One region of the Xanthomonas bundabergensis genome, then DNA from elsewhere that is predicted to be linked to it. Evidence: predicted binding sites of a transcription regulator. Region 1 holds the regulator's gene; each other region holds the start of a gene.

Region 1 (2,198 bases):
GAGCAACTGCTTGTAGGTCAGCTCCAGGCCGTCGCGCAGCGGGCTGGGCTCGCTGCCGGCGGCGGTCAGGCCGGCGTCCAGGCTGTCGAACACCGGCAGCAGGTCGCCGAGCAGGCGCTCGTTGGCGAACTTGCGCGCCTGCTCGACGTCGCGGGCGATGCGCTTGCGCTGGTTTTCCAGGTCGGCGCGCTCGCGCAGCGCATCGGCCTTGACCAGCGCCAGCTCGCTGCGCAGGGTCTCGATCTGCGCCAGCAGCGGATCGGTCGCCGGCTGCTGGGCCTCGGTCAGGTGTTCAGAATCGAATTCGGGGTGGTCTTGGTTCATTTCCGGTTCCCTGGCGGGAGATGCACCCGCCCTACCGCACCACCTATGTGGGCGTCTGGGAGGGATTCAAGATGCTGTGTTGCGTTTTCGGGATTGGGGAGTGGGGATTCGGGATTGGCCGCGGCGGTGGCACGACGTGCACCGGCTGCTGCATGGCCGCCCTGCCCCAGGCCCGGCTAGCGTTCGGTCGGCGGGGTCGGGTCGAGGACGGCGCCCAGCACGTCGGCGGCGGTCTGCACCAGCGGGATGACCCGGTCGTAGTCCATGCGCTTGGGCCCGATCACCCCCAGCACGCCCAGCACCTGGCCGCCGGCCATGTACGGCGCGGTGACCAGCGACACGCTCTCCAGCGGCACCACCCCGGTCTCCTCGCCGATGAAGATGCGCACGCCCGGCGCGCGGATGGTGCGCTCCAGCAGCTGCAGGATCTCGCGCTTGCTGGCGAAGATCTCGAACAGTTCGCGCAGCCGCTCCAGGTCGGACAGGTCCTGCACGCCCATCAGCTTGGTCTGCCCGGCCAGCACCATGTCGTCGCCGGCCGGGGCCAGCGCCTGCTCGGCCAGCTCCACGCTGTGCGCCAGCAGCAACTCCATCTCGTCGCGGGCGTGGCGCAGGTCGCGCACCAGGCTGGCGCGGATGTCGGCCAGCGCGCGCCCGGCGAAATGCGCGTTCAAGTAGTTGGCCACCCGCTCCAGCTCGGCCGGCTCGTAGGCCTTGCGCGGCTCGATGACCCGGTTCTGCACCTCGTTGTCGGCGAACACCAGGATCGCCAGCACCCGGCGCGCGTCCAGCGGCACGAAGTCGATGTGCCGGAACGCGAACTGCTCGCGCTTGGGCGCGCTGACCACGCCGACGAAATGGGTCATCGCCGACAGCAGCTCCGAGGCGCTGCCGAGCAGCGCCTGGGTGCCGGCGGCATTGCGCATCTCCGCACGCAGCCGCGCCACTTCGCCCTCGGCGGGCGGGCGCATCTGCACCAGGCTGTCGACGAACACCCGGTAGCCGGTGGCGGTGGGAATGCGCCCGGCCGAGGTGTGCGGCGAGCTGAGCAGGCCGGCGTCCTCCAGGTCGGCGAGGATGTTGCGGATCGTCGCCGGGCTCACGTCCAGCCCGGCGTGGCGGGCCAGGGTCTGCGAGCCGACCGGTTCGCCGTCGCGGATATAGCGCGAGATCAGCGTGCGCAGCAGCTGCCGGGCACGCGGGTCGAGCGAGGAGTGGACCGGGGAGGCGCGCATGGAATCAATCCGTGAGACTGGACACTAGATAATGGCTGCATGCCGGCTTGGCAAGTCATTGGCCCACCTACCCGCGCGTGCTAGCGTTGCGCGGCCCCGGATTCCGACCCCCATGCTCAGACATCTCTCGATCAAGGATTTCGCCGTCGTACGCGGTACCGAACTGGAATTCGGCCCTGGCATGACCGTGGTGTCCGGCGAAACCGGCGCCGGCAAGTCGCTGATGGTGGACGCGCTCGGCTTCCTGTCCGGGCTGCGCGCCGACAGCGGCGTGGTCCGCCACGGCGCCGACCGCGCCGAGCTGTCGGCCGAGTTCGCCGTGCCCGAGGCCGCCCCGGCGCGCGCCTGGCTGCGCGAGAACGAACTCGACGACGAGGCGCAATGCCAGCTGCGCCGGGTGATCCGCGCCGACGGCGGCTCGCGCGCCTGGATCAACGGCCGCCCGGTGACCCTGTCGCAGCTGGCCGACCTGGCCGGGCACCTGGTCGAGATCCACGGCCAGCACGAACACCAGGCGCTGCTGTCGCGCGGCAGCCAGCTCGGCCTGCTCGACGCCTACGCCCGCAACGAGGCCGAACGCGCCGCGGTGCGCGCCGCCGCCGCGCGCTGGCAGGCGCTGCTGGGCGAGCGCGAGACGCT
Region 2 (2,198 bases), 1.7 Mb from region 1:
TCGACCTGGTGCTGACCGACGTCACCCTGAAGGGCGAGCTCAACGGCCGCGACGTGGTGCAGCGCATCCGCATCGATTTCGCCTACGGCAAGCGGCGCATGCCGGTGCTGGTGATGACCGGCGACAGCAATCCGCACAACCAGTCCGAGCTGCTGCGCGCCGGCGCCAACGACCTGGTGCAGAAGCCGATCGAGGAGCGCCTGCTGGTCACCAAGGTGCTGTTCCAGTTGCGCCTGGCCAAGCTCAACGACAATGCCGTGACCTTCTGACCGATCGACCCGCCGACCCTGCATGAGCAACGAAGACGACACCCGGATCCAGCTGGAACCCTCGTGGAAGGCGCAGGTCGGCGACTGGCTGCTGCGTCCGGAGATGCGCGAGCTGTCTGCGTTCCTGCGCCAGCGCAAGGCCGCCGGCGCGCGCATCTTCCCGCCCGGGCGGCAGATCTTCGCCGCGTTCGAGGCGACTCCGTTCGACAAGGTCGAGGTGGTGATCCTCGGCCAGGATCCGTACCACGGCTACGGCCAGGCGCACGGGCTGTGCTTCTCGGTGCTGCCCGGGGTGCCGGTGCCGCCGTCGCTGCTGAACATCTACAAGGAGATCGAGGACGACCTGGGCATCCGCCGTCCCGACCACGGCTGCCTGCTGCCCTGGGCGCAGCGCGGCGTGCTGCTGCTCAATGCGGTGCTGACGGTCGAGGAAGGCCGCGCCGGCGCGCACCAGGGCAAGGGCTGGGAAGGCTTCACCGACCACGTCGTGGAGACCCTGAACCGCGAGCGCGAAGGCCTGGTGTTCCTGCTGTGGGGCAGCTACGCCCAGGCCAAGGGCAAGGTCATCGATACCCGCCGCCACCGCGTGCTGAAGGCGCCGCATCCCTCGCCGCTGTCGGCGCACCGCGGCTTCCTGGGCTGCAAGCATTTCTCCGCGGCCAACGAGTACCTGCGGCGCCGCGGCGCCGCGCCGATCGACTGGAGCCTGCCGCCGCGGGCGGTGCTGGACGCGGCGGCGGGCGGCGGCTGAACCGTGGTTCGACGGCGGCGCCTGGCGCGCGCCGCATGTACGCAAATTTCGCAAGGCGGGTGCTAGGTTCGACGCTCGCAAGCAGTGCCGCCTTCCCTCTCCCAGCGTTCCAGTGGCTTCCGTCACAGTCCGTTTCCTGATTCGAATGTTCCATAAACGGAACGCAGGAACTTTTTACTGTACCCAGCAGTCTAGTTAGTTGACTGCTAAGATGAGCCCTATGAGCCAGACCATACCTGCCACCGCGCTGGTGGCCAACAATCTCCCGATCCCCAGTCCGCTCGGTTCGCTGGATGCCTATATCGGCGCCGTGCACCAGATCCCGGTGCTGACGTCCGAAGAGGAACGCGCGCTGGCGGTGCGTTACCGCGACCAGGAAGACCTGGATGCGGCGCGCGAACTGGTCCACTCCCACCTGCGCTTCGTGGTCCACGTGGCCCGCGGCTACAACGGCTACGGCCTGCCGCTGGGCGACCTGATCCAGGAAGGCAACATCGGCCTGATGAAGGCGGTCAAGCGCTTCGACCCGGAAATGGGCGTGCGCCTGGTCAGCTTCGCGGTGCACTGGATCCGTGCCGAGATGCACGAGTACATCCTGAAGAACTGGCGCATCGTCAAGGTCGCCACGACCAAGGCGCAGCGCAAGCTGTTCTTCAACCTGCGCAAGTCCAAGACCCGCCTGGGCTGGATGAACGCCGCGGAAGTGACCGCGGTCGCCAAGGACCTCAACGTGTCCGAGCGCGAGGTGCTGGAGATGGAGTCGCGCCTGTCCGGTCGCGACATCGGCTTCGACGCGCCGTCCGACGACGATGACGATCACGCGCCGCCGTCGCCGGCCGCCTACCTGATGGCCGCCGAGGAAGACCCCTCGCAGGCCTACGAGCGCGCCGACAGCGAGGACAACCAGCTGCAGCTGCTGCGCGAAGGCCTGGCCGAGCTGGATGCGCGTTCGCGCGACATCATCAAGCGCCGCTGGCTGGACGCGGACAGCAAGATCACGCTGCAGGAGCTGGCCGACGAGTACGGCGTGTCGGCCGAGCGCATCCGCCAGATCGAGGCCAACGCGCTGAAGAAGATGAAGGCGTTGTTCGTGGCGTGATGCCGGCTCCCTTCCGCAAGCGCCCGGACGATCGGGCCGTGGGGTAAAAAAAACGGCCCGAAAGGGCCGTTTTTTATAG
Region 3 (2,198 bases), 2.5 Mb from region 1:
GCGTCGAGGATGCGCCCGCTGTTGTTCGGGTCCTCGTCGGCGATCTCCAGGATGGTCCAGGTGCTGGTGCCCGAGCTGCTGCTGTACGGGTAGACGGTGTGGCCCTTGATCGTCTCGTGCAGCGAGCAGCGCAATTGGCTGGCGCTGGAGGTGTTGACCCGCGAGTAGTAGCCGCTGGCACCGCCGCCGCTGCCGCTGGCGACGCTGAAGGCGATGCTGCTGTCCTGCGCCGGGTGCGCGCCGCCGGCGTCGCTGACGCGCGCGGCCAGGATGCTCAGGCTGCAGCTTTCGCCGGCGGCCAGGGCGGTATTGGTGGAGATCGCGAACTGGCTGCCGCTGCTCGGGTAGCTCAGCGCCACGGTGCCGGACTGGCTGCAGCTCAGCCCGAACGCGCCGCTGGCCAGGGTCACCGCCTCGCTGAAGGTCACCGCCAGGTCGCCGGCGGCGGGGAAGTTGCTGGCGCCCTGCGCCGGGGTGGTCGCGGTCACCGACGGCGCGGCGTTGCTGCTGCCGCCGCTGAAGGTCTGGCCGCTGTTGCAGGCGCCGAAGCTGCTGGCCGAGCTGCCGGCCCAGCTGAAGTCCGAGGCCGCGCTGCCGTTGCTGCCGCGCAGCTGCAGCGAGGTGCCGGCCGCGGTGCTGTTGCTCTCGCTGACCGGCAGGTTCTGGCTGGTCAGGCCGGCGGCCGGGCCGCCGCCGCCGGTGATCGCGCCCTCGTAGCTGAGGAACTGCACCACCTGGCCGCTGCCGTCGACCAGCGCCAGGCCGTCGTTGGGGCCGTTCTGCACGCCGTTGCTGGCATAGCCGACGGTGGCGATGCGCACCTGCCCGCCGCAGCTGACCAGGCTGCCGGCCGGCACCGAGGTGGTGGCGTAGACGGCGGCGCTGCCCGGGCTGCTGCCGTTGTACAGGTACACCTTGTAACCGCTCAGGCTCTCGCCGGCGGTGGCGACGATCTCCACGCCCTCGCCGGTATCGCCGGCGGCGGTGGCATCGTCGTAGTGCAATTCGTTGATGAATACGGCGGCCTGGGCGTGGCCGGCCAGGGCCAGCAGACAGGCGAGAGGTAAGGCAACGGCGGATGGCTTCATCGACAACTCCTTTTGGATGGTGGTCCCCCCTGGGTCTGCGAGCCTAGCCTGCCTCTGTGACAGCGTTGCGGAATCCGGGTACCAGTTCCGGGGCCGGGCAGGTGCCGGCGCGAAATTTTTTGCGTCCCGGCCCTTGAAAGGGCGCCGGCCAGCACCACATCAAGCGCATCCCGGCGTACCGGGTTTTTTCGCGAGCGCTGCTGGCAGTCGTCACATGCGAGTGCTAACATCGCCAGCCTTTCCTAGACCAATCAATCACTTAAGAGGGTCTCTCTCAATGAGCATCAAGCCGCTTCACGACCGCGTCGTAGTCAAGCCGATCGAAGCCGACGAAATTTCCGCCGGCGGCATCGTGATCCCGGATTCGGCCAAGGAAAAGTCCACCAAGGGCGAGATCGTCGCCATCGGCAGCGGCAAGCCGCTGGACAACGGCAGCGTCCGCGCCCCGGCGGTCAAGGTCGGCGACAAGGTCATCTACGGCCAGTACGCCGGCTCCAGCTACAAGGCCGAAGGCGTCGAGTACAAGGTGCTGCGCGAAGACGACATCCTGGCGATCGTCGGCTAAAACGCCGCCGATCGCGGGATTCGGGAGTGGAGATTGGGGATTCGCGCTGCGCTCGCCGCGCCGCGGTCCCGGATCTCCCCCGAATCCCGCTTTGGGCCAATCCCTAATCCCCAATCACGAATCCCGGAGTTACACACATGGCTGCCAAAGATATCCGTTTCGGTGAAGACGCTCGTTCGCGCATGGTGCGCGGCGTCAACATCCTCGCCAATGCCGTCAAGGCCACCCTGGGCCCGAAGGGCCGCAACGTCGTGCTCGAGAAGAGCTTCGGCGCCCCGACCATCACCAAGGACGGCGTCTCCGTCGCCAAGGAAATCGAACTGGCCGACAAGTTCGAGAACATGGGCGCGCAGATGGTGAAGGAAGTCGCGTCCAAGACCTCCGACAACGCCGGCGACGGCACCACCACCGCCACCGTGCTGGCGCAGGCGCTGATCCGCGAAGGTTCCAAGGCGGTCGCCGCCGGCATGAACCCGATGGACCTCAAGCGCGGCATCGACAAGGCCGTCGTGGCCGCCGTGGCCGAGCTGAAGAAGATCAGCAAG

Evidence for each region. Region 1 encodes HrcA, which represses chaperone genes, less so after heat shock. Its sites were predicted from a motif close to TTNGCACTCNNNNNNNNNGAGTGCNAA; they were not measured.
Region 2: the regulator HrcA is predicted to act here: its motif matches at 1,204-1,230, upstream of rpoH (RNA polymerase sigma factor RpoH).
Region 3: the regulator HrcA is predicted to act here: its motif matches at 1,289-1,315, upstream of AB3X10_RS20475 (co-chaperone GroES).

The regions. Positions count from the first base shown of each region.
Region 1 is NZ_CP162487.1:2,330,183-2,332,380, reverse strand. Features, by position in the region: gene grpE (nucleotide exchange factor GrpE) at 1-324, opposite strand, end outside; gene hrcA (heat-inducible transcriptional repressor HrcA) at 501-1,559, opposite strand; gene recN (DNA repair protein RecN) at 1,672-2,198, shown strand, end outside.
Region 2 is NZ_CP162487.1:673,907-676,104, forward strand. Features, by position in the region: gene AB3X10_RS02995 (response regulator) at 1-269, shown strand, start outside; gene ung (uracil-DNA glycosylase) at 292-1,020, shown strand; gene rpoH (RNA polymerase sigma factor RpoH) at 1,241-2,119, shown strand.
Region 3 is NZ_CP162487.1:4,820,157-4,822,354, reverse strand. Features, by position in the region: gene AB3X10_RS20480 (endonuclease) at 1-1,088, opposite strand, end outside; gene AB3X10_RS20475 (co-chaperone GroES) at 1,366-1,653, shown strand; gene groL (chaperonin GroEL) at 1,791-2,198, shown strand, end outside.